4 regions of the Streptomyces sp. NPDC034037 genome follow, and region 4 is predicted to be linked to each of the others. Evidence: riboswitches for the same ligand, from Rfam matches in the RefSeq annotation. Region 4 holds a riboswitch; each other region holds the start of a gene.
The links. A riboswitch is a leader RNA that binds a small molecule or an ion and turns the genes downstream of it on or off. The one in region 4 is predicted to bind cobalamin.
Positions count from the first base shown of each region.

Region 1: it holds a riboswitch for cobalamin, as region 4 does, so the genes downstream of both, ACZ516_RS00350 (cobalamin biosynthesis protein) here and ACZ516_RS05515 (ABC transporter substrate-binding protein) in region 4, are expected to answer to the same signal.
Region 2: it holds a riboswitch for cobalamin, as region 4 does, so the genes downstream of both, ACZ516_RS11505 (energy-coupling factor ABC transporter permease) here and ACZ516_RS05515 (ABC transporter substrate-binding protein) in region 4, are expected to answer to the same signal.
Region 3: it holds a riboswitch for cobalamin, as region 4 does, so the genes downstream of both, ACZ516_RS02110 (ABC transporter substrate-binding protein) here and ACZ516_RS05515 (ABC transporter substrate-binding protein) in region 4, are expected to answer to the same signal.

Region 1 covers NZ_JBVISC010000001.1:65,138-68,812, forward strand. The annotation lists gene ACZ516_RS00340 (inorganic phosphate transporter) at 7-1,305, shown strand; gene ACZ516_RS00345 (hypothetical protein) at 1,318-1,545, shown strand; cobalamin riboswitch at 1,665-1,787, shown strand; gene ACZ516_RS00350 (cobalamin biosynthesis protein) at 1,917-2,888, shown strand; gene ACZ516_RS00355 (cobyric acid synthase) at 2,885-3,675, shown strand, end outside.
Region 2 covers NZ_JBVISC010000003.1:211,442-215,116, reverse strand. The annotation lists gene ACZ516_RS11515 (polyprenyl synthetase family protein) at 1-733, opposite strand, end outside; gene ACZ516_RS11510 (polyprenyl synthetase) at 723-1,001, opposite strand; cobalamin riboswitch at 1,267-1,450, shown strand; gene ACZ516_RS11505 (energy-coupling factor ABC transporter permease) at 1,481-2,236, shown strand; gene ACZ516_RS11500 (energy-coupling factor ABC transporter substrate-binding protein) at 2,236-2,610, shown strand; gene cbiQ (cobalt ECF transporter T component CbiQ) at 2,617-3,366, shown strand; gene ACZ516_RS11490 (energy-coupling factor ABC transporter ATP-binding protein) at 3,363-3,675, shown strand, end outside.
Region 3 covers NZ_JBVISC010000001.1:451,483-455,157, forward strand. The annotation lists gene ACZ516_RS02105 (FecCD family ABC transporter permease) at 55-1,083, opposite strand; gene ACZ516_RS02110 (ABC transporter substrate-binding protein) at 1,080-2,075, opposite strand; cobalamin riboswitch at 2,190-2,374, opposite strand; gene ACZ516_RS02115 (VOC family protein) at 2,382-2,897, opposite strand; gene ACZ516_RS02120 (helix-turn-helix domain-containing protein) at 2,903-3,675, opposite strand, start outside.
Region 4 covers NZ_JBVISC010000001.1:1,254,814-1,258,488, forward strand. The annotation lists gene ACZ516_RS05510 (FecCD family ABC transporter permease) at 1-410, opposite strand, end outside; gene ACZ516_RS05515 (ABC transporter substrate-binding protein) at 612-1,571, opposite strand; cobalamin riboswitch at 1,617-1,738, opposite strand; gene ACZ516_RS05520 (M67 family metallopeptidase) at 1,742-2,164, opposite strand; gene ACZ516_RS05525 (amino acid permease) at 2,254-3,675, opposite strand, start outside.

The DNA of each region.
Region 1 (3,675 bases), 1.2 Mb from region 4:
GGGTAAATGGAACACATCACGCTTCTCCTCGGGATCGTGATCGTCACCGCTCTCGTGTTCGATTTCACGAACGGTTTCCACGACACTGCCAACGCGATGGCGACGACCATCTCGACCGGCGCTCTCAAGCCCAAGACGGCGGTGGCCATGTCCGCCGTGCTGAACCTCGTCGGAGCCTTCCTCTCCGTCGAAGTCGCCAAGACGATCTCAGGCGGCATCGTCAACGAGGACGGCCTCAAGACCGAGGTCATCTTCGCCGCGCTCGTCGGCGCGATCCTGTGGAACCTGCTGACCTGGCTGGTGGGCCTGCCCTCCAGCTCCTCCCACGCGCTCTTCGGCGGCCTCATCGGCGCCGCGGTCATGTCGATGGGCTGGTCGTCGATCAACGGCGGCACCGTCGTCACCAAGATCCTCATCCCGGCCCTCGCCGCGCCGCTCGTGGCGGGCCTCGCCGCGATGCTGGCCACCCGCCTCACCTACCGGATCGGCCGCAACACCGACACCCGGGCCACCGCCAAGGGCTACCGCGCGGGCCAGATCGCCTCCGCGGGCCTCGTCTCGCTGGCCCACGGCACGAACGACGCGCAGAAGACCATGGGCATCATCACGCTCGCCCTGGTCACCGGCGGAGTCCTGAGCCCCGGCTCGAACCCCCCGCTGTGGGTCATCGTCTCGGCCGGTGTGGCCATCGCCCTCGGCACCTACCTGGGCGGCTGGCGCATCATCCGCACCATGGGCAAGGGCCTCACCGACCTCCAGCCGCAGCAGGGCTTCGCCGCCCAGACCAGCGCCGCGACGGTCATCCTCGCCTCCTCGCACCTGGGCTTCTCGCTCTCCACCACCCAGTCCTGCTCCGGCGCCGTGATGGGCGCGGGCCTCGGCCGCAAGGGCGGCGTGGTCCGCTGGTCGACCGCGACCCGCATGTTCATCGCCTGGGGCCTGACCCTGCCGGCCGCCGGTCTGGTCGGCGCGGGCGCCGAGTTCCTCACCCAGCAGGGCCCCTGGGGCGTCGCGGCCACCGCCGCGCTGCTCATCGCGGGCGCCGCGGTGATCTGGGTGCTCTCGCGGCGCAACTCCGTCGACCACACCAACGTCACCGACGACGAGATCCGCCGCGCCGCCGCCCCGGGCGCCGAGCCCGCGGGCGTCGTGACCACGGCCATCGCCGCCGTCTCCCCGCCCCCCGCGGGCACGCTGACCGCCGTCGGCGCCCCCGCCGACGAACCGGTCAAGGCCACCATCGCGGCCCCGACCACGACCTCGACCGGCGCCATGGCGGACCCCGCCCGGCCCGCGACGGTGTAAGGACACATCAGCATGCACATCGACTGGGCAGCTCTCGGTTCGGTCTTCGGAGTCAGCCTCGCCGTGACGGTGGCTCTCGTGGGCCTGTTCACCCTCGGCGTCGTCGGCCTCTCCAAGCAGGAGACGGCCGCCGCCGCCCCGGCCGGCGGCTCCGCGACCCTGGCCCGCACCGGCGCGTACGCCTGCTTCGCCCTGTGCGCGGCAGCCGTGGCGTACGGGATCTATCTGATCGTCGCCTGACGGCGGCGACTCCCCGGTGGGGCGCGGGACGTGTGTTCACGTCCGGCGCCCCACCGTCGTATGTGGGGCTCCGCACACTCTCCCGCCGCAGGTCAACGGCGAGTTGACGGGCGTTCGCGGGGCGTGGTGGACTTCCGGGGCCAACTACGGCGGCAGAAGAGGAAGCCGGTGCGAATCCGGCGCGGTCCCGCCACTGTCACCGGGAGGCCGTCACGGACGCTCCCCCGGAAAGCCAGGAACTCTCGCCGCCGATCACGTCGAACCAGGGCGCGGACACCCTGAGTGAGGACATATCGCCATGCGCGGCCGCCCGTTGCCGGACCACTCCCCGAGCGTCAGCTCCCTTCTCGGCACAGCGGCCGGCTGAGCCGATGAGTGCCGACCGCGACTTCGCGTACGGCGCCGCCGCCGGCCTCCTGGGCGACCTGCTGCTCGGCGATCCCCGCCGCGGCCATCCGGTCGCCGGGTTCGGCCGGGCGGCGGGCGCCGTCGAACGGCTGCTGTGGCGCGACCACCGCGGATGGGGCGCGCTGCACGCCGTGGTGTGCGCCGGGGGCGCGGCGGGAGCCGCCGCCCTCGCCGCCCGTCTCGTGCGCCGCTCCCCCGCCGCGTCCGTCGCGCTGACCGCCGCCGCGACCTGGGCCGTGGTCGGCGGGACCTCGCTGGGCCGGGAGGCGCGGGCCGTCGGCGGCGCCCTCGAAGCGGGGGACATCGAGGTGGCCCGGGAGCGGCTGCCCCATCTGTGCGGCCGGGACCCGCAGGCGCTGGACCGCGACGGCATCGCGCGCGCCGTGGTCGAGTCCGTCGCCGAGAACACCTCGGACGCCGTGGTCGGCGCGCTGGTGTGGGGCGCCGTCGGCGGGGTGCCGGGGCTCGTCGCCTTCCGCGCCGTGAACACCCTCGACGCGATGGTCGGGCACAAGTCGCCCCGGTACCGGCGCTACGGCTGGGCGTCGGCCCGGCTGGACGACGTCCTCGGCTGGCCGGGGGCCCGGCTCACCGCGGGGCTCGCGGCGCTGGCCGGGGGTTCGCCCTCGGGGGCGGTGCGGGCGTGGCGCGCGGACGCCGCCAAGCACCCGAGCCCGAACGCCGGTCCCGTCGAGGCCTCCTTCGCGGGGGCGCTGGGCGTACGGCTCGGCGGCACCCTCTCGTACGGGGGGCGGGTCGAGCACCGGCCCGTGCTGAACGCGGGCGGGCGGGACGTGCGCGTGGCGGACATCGAGCGGGCCGTGCGGCTCTCCCGGCGGGTCAGCTGGCTGGCGCTGGGGGTCGCGGTGGCGGCCCGGCGGGTGCTGGGGTCGACGAGGTCGCCGCGAGCGGCGAAGTCAGGGAGAAGAGCATGAGCGGTGGACTGCTGGTCGCCGGGACCACATCGGACGCCGGGAAGAGCGTCGTCACCGCGGGGATCTGCCGGTGGCTCGCCCGCAAGGGCGTGTCCGTCGCGCCGTTCAAGGCGCAGAACATGTCGTTGAACTCCTTCGTGACCCGCGAGGGCGCCGAGATCGGCCGGGCGCAGGCCATGCAGGCGCAGGCCGCCCGCGTCGAGCCGAGCGCGCTGATGAACCCCGTCCTGCTCAAGCCGGGCAGCGACCGCTCCAGCCAGGTCGTCCTCATGGGCAAGCCGGTGGGCGAGATGAGCGCGCGCGGGTTCTTCGGCGGGCCCGGCGGGGCGTCCTCCGGGACACCGCAGCCGGGAGGGCGCCAGGCGCTCCTGGAGACCGTCGTGGGGTGTCTGGAGGAGTTGCGGAGCACGTACGACGTCGTGATCTGCGAGGGCGCGGGCAGCCCCGCCGAGATCAATCTGCGGCGCACCGACATCGTGAACATGGGCATCGCGCGCGCCGCCCGCTTCCCCGTCCTGGTGGTCGGGGACATCGACCGGGGCGGGGTGTTCGCCTCGTTCTTCGGGACGACGGCGCTGCTGAGCGCGGCCGACCAGGAGCTGGTGGCCGGATACCTCGTCAACAAGTTCCGGGGGGACGTCTCGCTCCTCGAACCCGGCCTCGACATGCTCCAGGGCCTCACCGGCCGGCGCACCTTCGGTGTGCTGCCCTACCGGCACGGGCTCGGCATCGACGAGGAGGACGGCTTGCGGGTGTCCCTGCGGGGCGCCGTGCGGGAGTCGGCCGT
Region 2 (3,675 bases), on a different contig from region 4:
CGCCGAACAGGCCGAGCAGGTCGTCGCGCAACTGGAACGCCTCGCCCAACGGCAGGCCGTACGCGGTATAGCCCGCACGCAGCCGGCCGGCCGCACCCGCCAGCGCCCCGCCGATCAACAGGGGCTGCTCGACGGTGTACTTGGCGGTCTTGTACCGGATCACCTTCAGCGAGGCCGTGGTGTCGGGGTCGGCTCCGGTGCGCAGGATCTCCAGGCACTCGCCCGCGATCAGCTCCCGGGCCAGCGCCGACCACAGGGGGCGGGCCCGGGCCAGATAGGCGGCGGGCAGACCGCTGGCGGCGAACAGCTGCCCGGCCAGCCCCATCAGCAGATCGCCCACCAGCATCGCCAGCGACCTGCCGTCGGCCGACGCGCGGGGACGGTCGGGCACACAGTCCCGCAGGGCCACCTGGGCGGTGGGGCGGCCGTGCCGCAACGGGCTGTCGTCGATGAGGTCGTCGTGCACGACCGCGGCGGCGTGCACCAGCTCCATCGAGGCCGCCGCCCGCACCAGCGCGTCACTGTCGGGCTGGCCCACCCCGCGCCAGCCCCAGTAGCAGAAGGCCGCCCGCAGCCGCTTGCCGTCCGCGACGGCCGCCTCCAGCTGCTCGGCCACCGGATGGAGAAGCGGATCGACGTCCGCGAAGCGTTCGGCCTCCTGGCCGACGAACGCACGCAGCACCGCGTCGACACGGTCCTTGAACCGTGCGGGTTCCCACAGGTCAGAGGCCATCGGCGGCCCGCCGAGCCAGCGCGCGCCGGGCCAGGATCTCCAGGTGGGCCGGAGGCACCGCCGCGTACCGGTCCCGCACCAGGCGCCCGCGCACCAGCAGATCGTGCTCGGCGTCCGCCGCCAGGTCCGCCGCGTCCGAGCGGTGCAGCAGCCCTCGTACCGTCCCCACCGCCGTGCCCAGCGTGCTGACCCCGAGGTCGGCCAGCCCCGCCGCCAGCAGCACCGCCCGTTCACCGAGGCCGACGATGCGGCTCGCTTCCCGCGTCATGACATGTCCCCCTGAAGCACATTCCGCCGGGGCACGTCCGCCCGGCGGCCGTCTCGTGTCGCCGCTCACAGGATGACCGCACGCCGGGCGCGGCCCGGCCGGAACTCACGATCGAGTGACCGCCGCGCTTCGTGTTGCCGACCCGCCGCACGGGCGTTGCTGGAGCGAACCGGGAGCCCTCGTGGGGCCGTTCCCGCAGGGTGCCGGGCACGTCTGACCACGATCGGAATCGCCCGGGCAAGTTGTCAGGCCCCTCCGTCGCGCACTAATGTCACCACGCCTTGGTGAACGGGAAATCCGGTGTGATGCCGGTGCGGCCCTCGCCACTGTGATCGGGAAGTCCGGCTCCAGCCCTCGCGGCAGCCACTGGGCACACACGTGCCCGGGAAGGCGGAGTCCGGTCGGTACGACCCGTCAGCCAGGAGACCGGCCAAGGCACGTTGTCCATCCACGAGGTGCTGGAGAGGGTCTGCTGAGCCATGCACATAGCCGAGGGTTTCCTCCCGCCGGCGCACGCGATCGCCTGGGGCGTAGCGTCCGCGCCGTTCGTCGTCCACGGAGTCCGTCGTCTGACCCGTGAGGTCAAGGAACACCCCGAGAGCACCCTGCTCCTGGGAGCCGCCGGGGCCTTCACCTTTGTTCTCTCCGCCCTGAAGATTCCGTCCGTGACGGGCAGTTGCTCGCATCCGACGGGCACCGGACTGGGCGCGATCCTGTTCCGGCCGCCGATCATGGCGGTGCTCGGCACCATCACGCTGCTGTTCCAGGCCCTGCTGCTCGCCCACGGCGGGCTCACCACCCTGGGCGCCAACGTGTTCTCCATGGCGATCGTCGGGCCGTGGGCCGGATACGCCGTCTACCGGCTGCTCAGGCGGTTCGACGTACCGCTGATGGCCGCCGTGTTCTTCGGTGCCTTCGTCGCCGACCTGTCCACGTACTGCGTCACCAGCGTCCAGCTGGCCCTGGCGTTCCCGGACCCCGGCAGCGGCTTCCTCGGCGCGCTGGGCAAGTTCGGCGGGATCTTCGCCGTCACGCAGATCCCCCTCGCCGTCAGCGAGGGGCTGCTCACCGTCCTGGTCATGCGGCTGCTCGTGCAGTCCAGCCGGGGCGAACTCGCGCGGCTCGGGGTGCTGCCGCAGGGCAAGCGGCCCACTACGCCGCACGAGACCCCCGCGAAGCAGCAGACGCAGGAGACGCAGCAGACGCAGGAGACGCACAGGGAGGCCAGCGCCTGATGAGCCGGAACACGAAGATCAACATCTTGCTGCTCGTGGTCGTGGCGGCGCTCGCGGTGCTGCCCCTGGCGCTCGGGCTCGGCGACCACAAAAAGGAACCGTTCACCGGTGCCGACGCCCAGGCCGAGACGGCGATCACCGAGATCGAGCCGGACTACAAACCGTGGTTCTCGCCCCTGTACGAGCCGCCCTCCGGCGACATCGAATCCGCGCTCTTCGCCCTCCAGGCGGCCCTCGGCGCCGGCGTCCTCGCGTACTACTTCGGTCTGCGCAAGGGCCGCAGGCAGGGCGCCGAACGCCGGCAGGCGCAGGAGGCGCACGCCGGGCAGCCCCCGGGGGACGAGGGCGCCGAGCCCGGGCCCGGGCAGCTCTGACCGCCAGTGCTGCCCATCGACGTGGCGGCGCACAGCAGTCGCTGGCGCCGCCGCCACCCCGTGGACAAGGCCGTGCTCGGGCTCGGCCTCACCCTCCTCGCGATCTCCCTGCCGCCCTGGCCGGGCGCCGCCCTGGTCGCGGCCACCGCGCTCGTCCTGCTGCTCGGCCCGGCGGGGGTGCCGCCGCGCAAACTGTGGCGCGCCTACCGTGTACCGCTCGGCTTCTGCGTCACCGGAGCGCTGACCCTGCTCGTCCAGCTCGGCGGCCCCGACGGGTTCGTCACCCTCGCGGAGTCGGGGCCCGCGCGGGCGGGAGGCCTGCTCCTGCGCACCTCGGCGGCCTCGCTCGGCGTGCTCCTGTTCGCCTTCACCACCCCCATGTCGGATCTGCTGCCCCGCCTGGTCAAGGCGGGCATCCCGGCGCCCGTCGTGGACGTCGCCCTGGTGACCTACCGGATGAGCTTCCTGCTCCTGGACGCCATGACCCGCATCCGCCAGGCGCAGGCGGCACGCCTCGGCCACACCACACGGGCCGCCACCTGGCGCTCCCTCGCGGGTCTGGGCGCCACGTCGTTCGTGCGGGCCTTCGACCGGGCGAGCCGGCTGCACGGCGGACTCGCCGGACGCGGCTACGACGGCACCTTGCGGGTGCTCGTGCCCGAGGCCCGCGTCTCGCGGCGGTTCGTGGGAGCGGGCGTGGCACTCCTGGCGGCCCTGACCGCCCTCACCTTCGTCATGGAAAGGCTTCTTGGATGAGCGAGCCCCTGCTGGTGCTGCGCGGTGCCTCCTACGCGTACGAGGACGGGCCGGCCGTCCTCAGCGACCTGGACTTCGACGTCACCGAGGGCAGGGCACTCGTGCTGCTCGGGCGCAACGGCAGCGGCAAGACGACCCTCATGCGGCTGCTGAGCGGCGGCCTGCGACCGGACACCGGTCACCTGACGGCCGACGGCACCCCGGTCACGTACGACCGCAAGGGCCTGACGCGGTTGCGGACCACCGTTCAGCTGGTCGTCCAGGACCCGGACGACCAGCTGTTCGCCGCCTCGGTCGAACAGGACGTGT
Region 3 (3,675 bases), 800 kb from region 4:
CGCGCGCCGTGTCGGGCGTCGTCTCGGGCCTCACCCCGCCCGACCTCTCGGGCCTCACGTCGTCGCCCCCCGCGTCCGGTACAGCACCAGCACGAACGCCGGTACGCCGATCAGTGATGTCACCACGCCCACCGGGACCTCCTGGGGGTCCAGGGCCGTGCGGGCCAGCGTGTCCACCCAGATCAGGAAGAGCGCCCCGGCCAGTGCCGTGACCGGCAGCAGGCGGGCGTGGCCGGCGCCGGCGAACGCGCGGGCCGCGTGCGGCAGGACCAGGCCCACGAAGCCGATGGCGCCCGCCGAGCTGACCAGCGCGGCGGTCAGCAGCGCCGTCACGCAGAGCAGCACGAGCCGGGTGCGCGCCACGTGCACGCCCAGCGTGGCCGCCGCCTCCTGGCCGAACGCGAAGGCGTCGAGCGTACGGGCGTGGCCGAGGCAGACGACCAGCGCCACGGCGAGGACGGCGCCGCACAGCCACACGTCCGTCCAGCCCGCCCCGCTGAGCGAGCCCAGCAGCCAGAACAGCACGCCCCTGGTGGTCTCCGCGTCGCCCGCCGTGAGGACGACGAACGACGTCAGCGCGGAGAAGAGCTGCAGCGCGGCCACGCCGGACAGCACCACCCGGTCCGTCGTCCCGCCCAGCGTGTGGCTCAGGAGCAGGACGAGCGCGAAGGACAGGAGCGCGCCCACGAAGGCCCCCGCCGAGATGGACACCGCTCCCCCGCCCACCCCGAGGACGACGACCGCGACGGCCCCCGTGGACGCCCCGGACGACACCCCGAGCACGAAGGGGTCCGCGAGGGGGTTGCGGAGCAGGGACTGCATGACCGCCCCGCACACCGCGAGGCCCGCGCCGCAGACGGCGGCGAGCAGGGTGCGGGGCATCCGCAGGTTCCAGACGATGCCGTCCCTGAGGGTGGTGAGGCGCGACTCGCCCCAGCCGAGGTGCGCGGCGAGCACCGACCACACGTCGGGCACGGAGATGTCGGCGGGGCCGATGGTGACGGCGAGCGCCACGGACAGCGCGAGCGCCGCGCACGCGGCCAGCCACAGCAGCCCCTGCCGGGCGGGTGCGGCCACGCTCATGTGGTGAGCCCGAACTTCCGCAGCCCGGCCGCCACTTGCTCGATGCCGTCGACGGTGCGGATCGTGGGGTTCATGGCCTGGCCGCTGAGCCGGACGTACCGTTTCTTCCTGACGGCGGTCAGGTTCTTGGTCGCCGGGTTGGTCTCCAGGAACCTGATCTTCGCCTCGGCGCTCTCGGCCGACTGCGACCTGCGGGTGAGGTCGCCGAGGACGAGGACGTCGGGGTCGCGGTCGGCGACGGTCTCCCAGTTGATCTGGGGCCACTCCTCGCGGGTGTCGTGGAAGGCGTTCTTCGCGCCGACTTCGCGGGTGATGATGCCGGGGGCGCCGCAGCAGCCCGCCATGTACGGGGCGTCGGAGTTGGCGAACCAGTAAAGGATCGTCGCGTCGGACGCCTCGACGTCCTTCGTGGCCTTCGCGACGCGGCCCTTCAGGTCGGCGATCAGCCGCTCGCCGCGCTGGCGCACGCCGAACACCTTTGCCAGGTCGCGGATCTCGCCGTAGACGGTGTCCATGGTGAGGGTCCGCACGCGTTTGCCGTCGCCGCCGCCGTCGTTGTCCTTGCCCGCGCAGTCGGTGGGCGAGACGTAGACGGGCACGCCGAGGTCGGTGAACTTCGCGCGGTCGGCGACGCCGCCCTTGCCGACGGTGTAGAGGAAGGAGGCGCTGACGAAGTCCGGTTCCTTGGCGAGGACCTTCTCCAGGGAGGGGTAGCGGTCGGCGAGCCGCTCCACCTTCGCGTTGTCCTTCGCCAGGTTCTTCGCGACCGGGTCGGTCCAGGTGCCGGTGCCGGCCATGCGGTCGGCGAGCCCGAGGGAGAGAAGGATCTCCGTGGAGCCCTGGTCGAGCGAGACGGCGCGCTGGGGCGGGGCCGTGACCAGCACGTCCTTGCCGCAGGAGGCGACGGTGACGGGGTAGCCGTCGGCGCCCTTGCCCGCGGGCTCCGGCGCCGAGCCGCCGCCGCAGGCGCTCAGCGTGAGCGTGCCGGCCATGAGGAGTGCGGCACGGCGCAGGACGGATGTACGGGCTTTCGAGGACACGCGATCCCTTGAGTGTCACGGCTCATACGCGGAGCCTGGTCTGCGTCACGACCTTCGCCGCCCGGTGTGCGGGCGAAGGCGCCAGCAGGTCTTCGGACTCGGGATCAACCGGGCGGGGCGCCTTCCCGGGCGTCGTGAGACGCCCAGTGGCCGTGGCCCCGCCCGTCCCCCTCACCGCTGCGCGTCAGTTCCGGATTCGCACCGGATTCCCTGGCCCAGGTGTGGGTTTGACTGGCTTGCGCAAGTTATCACGCGTGCTCACGGGGTCGGTCCGGGCCTCGGCTCGCCCCGGTAGGAGCCGAAGGACCAGTGGTTTCCCTCCGGATCCGCGACGGCGAACTCGCGTCCGCCGTACGGTTTGTCCTCGATCTCGGCGATGACCCGCACGCCCGCCTCGGTGAGCCGGCGGTACAGGTCCTCCACCCGGTCGGTGACGACGTAGGCGCTCGCGGTGCCGGGTGTGCCGCAGGTGCCCTCGGTGGCGGGGTCGTGGGAGCCGAGCATGACGCCGCCGCCCTCGGGCCAGTCGAGCTGCGCGTGGACGACGCGGCCGCCGTCCTCGTGGACGGCCGTGCGCAGGAAGCCGACGGTGCCGACGAGGAAGTCGATCAGCGCGGGGGCGTCCTCCGCCTGGAGACCCGGCCAGATGGTGGGAGCGGGCGCGCCGGGGGCGGGTGCGCCGGGGGTGGGTGCGTTGGAGGCGGGTGCGCCGGAGGTGGGTGCGTTGGAGGCGGGGGCGGGGGACGGTGCGGGGTTCGGTGTGGTGTTGGTCATGTCCCTCACTCTTCGCCCTCGCCGTGCGCCCCGGCTTGGATGTTCCGGCACTCTTCGGCGAGCCAGCCGGTGGGGCTCGTCCCCGTGTACCGGCGGAAGTCGCGTACGAGGTGGGAGTGGTCGCAGTAGCCGGTGTCGGCCGCGACCCGGGCGAGGTTCGGCGGGCCGCCCGCCGCGACGGCGCGGACCACGGCGTCCTTCGCGTGCTGGAAGCGCATCAGGCGGGCGGCCTGCTTGGGGCTCAGCCCGGTCTCGGCGCGAAAGAGCGCGGTCAGGCGGCGTTCGCTGAGCGCGACGTGCCGGGACAGGGCGCCCAGCGTGTCCGCGCCGCGGTGCCGGGCCAGCCGGGCCCAGGCCTCGGCGACCTCGGGGCGTACGGTCCCGGCGGTACGGTCCGTGGCCGCGCGCCGGCGCAAGTAGGCGGAGAGGGCGGCGAAGCGGTCCTCCCAGCGGTCCAGCTCGCACAGCCGCTCGCGGAGGTCGCCGGCGCGCTCGCCGAACACGTCGGTGCCGGCGACGACGGACTGTCCGGTCAGCGCCCCGGCGGGCAGGCCGAGGAGGGCGCGGGCCGCCAGCGGGTGCACGGCGAGCTGGATGCCCGCCTCGTGCTCGGGCTGGACGACGTACACGGGGCTCTGGTGCAGGCCGCCCACGACGATGTCGGTGCGGGTGGCGTCCGGGCCGGTCGCCCGGTCGGGGGTGTCGCCGCCGGCGATGGCGCCGTCCAGCGAGAAGATCACCGTCAGGTGGGGCGAGGGCAGGCCCCGGTGCAGGGCGG
Region 4 (3,675 bases):
GCCAGGGCGTAGACGAGGGCCAGGGAGATCAGGGCGCCCGCGAAGGAGGCGGCGGGGATGGTGACGGCGGTGCTGAGAGCCGCGCCCAGGCCGAAGACGCCGCCGAGGACGATCGCCGAGACCGCGCCGACGGAGGCGCCCGAGGAGACGCCGAGCAGGAAGGGGTCCGCGAGGGGGTTGCGGACGAGGGCCTGCAGGACGGTGCCGATGACTGCCAGTCCGGCTCCTACGGTGGCGCCCAGTATGACTCTGGGGAGTCTTACGTCCAGGACGATGGTGCGGAACGGGGAGGGTTCCGCGCGGCCCGTCAGGATGTCCAGGACGTGGGACGGGGGGATGGGTACGGAGCCCAGGGCCAGGCCTGCGAGGGTCGCTGCCGCTAGGGCTGCGGTCAGTCCCGTCAGGGTCAAGAGGCGGTGCCCCTTGGAGTTCCGTCTGTCGCCCTTCGGGCTCGTCCTCAAACGCCGGACGGGCTGGAATTTGCCTCCCCCGGGCTGGAAGAGGCGCCGGACGGGCTGGAATTTGCCTCCCCCGGGCTGGAAGAGGCGCCGGACGGGCTGAATTTTGCCTCCCCCGGGCTGGATCAGGCGCCGGACGGGCTGGGGGGGTGCTCACAGCTGGGCCGCCAGCTTCCGCACCGCCTCCGGGGCTCGTACTCCTGTCACCACGTCCGACAGGGGAAGCACCGCGAACCGCTTGTTCCTGATCGCGGGGACGTCCGCCAGGACCGGGTCGTCGAGGAGGCGCTTCTTCTTCTGGGCGACGCTCGTGGCGCCGTAGTCGAGGATCACGACGACCTCCGGCTTGCGTTCGACGACCTTCTCCCAGGACGCGTCGCCGAAGGACCTGCCGAGGTCGGCGAAGACGTTGCGGCCGCCCGCCCGCTCGACGATGTCGTTGCCGATGCCCCGGCCGCCCAGCGTGAACGCCGTCTTGTCGCCGCTGTCGTAGACGAAGACGGACGCCGGCTTCCCGCCCTTCGTCTTCTGCTCGGTGGCGGCCAACTCCCGCTTCGCGCCGCTCACCCACGTGTCCGCGCGCTCGCGCACCCCGAAGGTCGAGCCGACCTCGCGCACCTCGCGGTAGACGTCGTCCATGGAGACGGCTCGCTTCGCGCACCCCTCGACGTTGAGGCGGCTCTCGATGCCGGACTCGGCGAGCGCGGAGCGGCTGCGGCCGTCGCCGGCGAGGAAGGCGCTGGCGTAACCGCCGTAGACGAAGTCGGGGTCGGTGGCGAGGAGCTTCTCGTAGGAGGGGTACTCCTTGGCGAGCACAGGGACGGACTTGTACGCCTTCTCGTACTTCGGCAGGACCTTGTCGTCGAGGTAGGCGGTGCCGACGAGGCGGTCCGCCAGGCCCAGTTCCAGCATCACCTCGGTGGCGTGCTGGTTCATGGTGACGGCCCGCTCGGGGGGTGCCTCGTACGTCGTCCGCACACCGCAGTTGGTGACGGTGTACGGGAATCCGGCGGCCTTGGCGGCGGGCCCGGCGTCATCGGGTGCGGACGAGGAGCACGCGGCGAGCGGGACGAGCAGGGCGGCGGCGGTCAGGGCGCGCAGGGCTCGGGACATGGCTGAACTGCCTCCTCCGGGGGATTTCCGCGTCCCCCGCGTTGCGTGGAGTGCGGGCGGCAGGTCAGTTCCTGACTCCCCCGCCCCCGATGCGGGGGTGGGGTCACAGTGGCGGGACCGTGCCGGATTCGCACCGGCTTCCTGGCTCCCGCCGCCCGAGGATGTCGGGCTCAGTATGCCTGGACCACGCGCACCTCTTCCTCGGTGACCTCGCCGTCCACGATGCGGAACGAGCGGAACTGGAAGGGGCCCGCGTCGTCGGTGTCGGCGGTGGAGACCAGGACGTAGTGGGCGCCGGGCTCGTTGGCGTAGGTGATGTCGGTGCGGGAGGGGTAGGCCTCGGTCGCGGTGTGCGAGTGGTAGACGATCACCGGCTCCTCGTCGCGGTCGTCCATCTCGCGGTAGAGCTTGAGCAGGTCGCCCGAGTCGAACTCGTAGAACGTGGGCGAGCGCGCGGCGTTCAGCATCGGGATGAACCGCTCGGGGCGGTCGGTGCCGGCGGGGCCCGCGACCACGCCGCAGGCCTCGTCGGGGTGGTCCTGGCGCGCGTGCGCGACGATCTGGTCGTGGAGGGCCTGGGTCAGGGTCAGCATGGCAGTCAGGATAAGCAGAGGGCCCGCACCGTACCGGAATGCGGTACGGGCGGGCCCGAATGCTGGACAGGTGCCCCGAGGGGCGGGTGTCAGTCCTTGGCCCCCGGTTCGCCGGCGGAGGCGACGGCGGGGGTCTTGCGCTTGTTGAAGGCGGCGGCCTCCGGGTTGCGCTTCTTGAGGATCAGGTAGGAGCCCGCGAGGATCGCGACCCACACCGGAGCGGCGTACAGCGAGATCCGGTTGTCCTCGTCGATGCCCATCATCACGATGACCATGCCGATGAACAGGAGCGCGAACCAGCTCGTGTACGGGGCTCCGGGCGCCCGGAAGGTGGACTGCGGCAGCTCACCGCGGTCGGCCTTGCGGCGGTAGCGGATCTGGCACGCCAGGATCATGATCCAGGCCCACATGCCGGAGATGGTCGCGAAGGAGACGACGTAGGTGAACGCCTTGCCGGGCCACTGGTAGTTGATCCAGACGCCGACCAGCATGCACGCGGCGGAGGCGGTGGTGCCGATCAGCGGCAGGCCGTTCTTCGTGAGCCTGGTGAAGAACTTCGGGCCCTGGCCGTTGAGCGCCAGGTCGCGCAGCATGCGGCCGGTGGAGTACATGCCGGAGTTGCAGGAGGAGAGCGCGGCGGTGAGGACCACGAAGTTCACGATCGCGGCGCCGATGCCGAGGCCCATCTCCTCGAAGGCCGCGACGAACGGCGAGACGCCGGGCTTGAAGTGCGTCCACGGCACGACCGACAGGATCATGATCAGCGCGCCGACGTAGAAGACGGCGATGCGCCACGGCACGGTGTTGATGGCCTTGGGCAGGACGGTCTTCGGGTCCTTGGACTCGCCCGCGGTGACGCCGACCAGCTCGACGGCGAGGAAGGCGAACATCACGATCTGCAGCGTCATCAGCGTGGAGCCGATGCCGTTGGGGAAGAAACCGCCCTGGTTCCACAGGTGGGCCACGGAGGCGGTGTCACCGGCGTCGGAGAAGCCGATGGTGAGGATGCCGACGCAGATCAGGATCATGCCGATGATGGCGGTGACCTTGACCATCGAGAACCAGAACTCCAGCTCGCCGAAGAGCTTCACGGAGATGAGGTTCGCGCCGTACAGGATGACCGTGAAGATCAGCGCGTAGGCCCATTGCGGGATGGAGCCGTGGGTCCAGTACTGCATGTACTGGGCGGCCGCGGTGACTTCCGTGATGCCGGTGACGACCCAGAAGAGCCAGTACGTCCAGCCGGTCACGAAGCCGAAGAACGGGCCCATGAATTCGCGCGCGTACTCCGAGAAGGAGCCCGACACGGGGCGGTACATGAGGAGCTCGCCGAGCGCCCGCATGATGAAGAAGATGACGAGGCCCGCGATGGCGTACGCCAGGATGAGGCTGGGGCCGGCCTTGTGGATGGCCTTGCCCGCGCCGAGGAACAGGCCGGTGCCGATGGCACCGCCGATCGCGATCATCTGGATCTGCCGGGCCCCCAGACCACGCTGGTAGCCCTCGCCGGA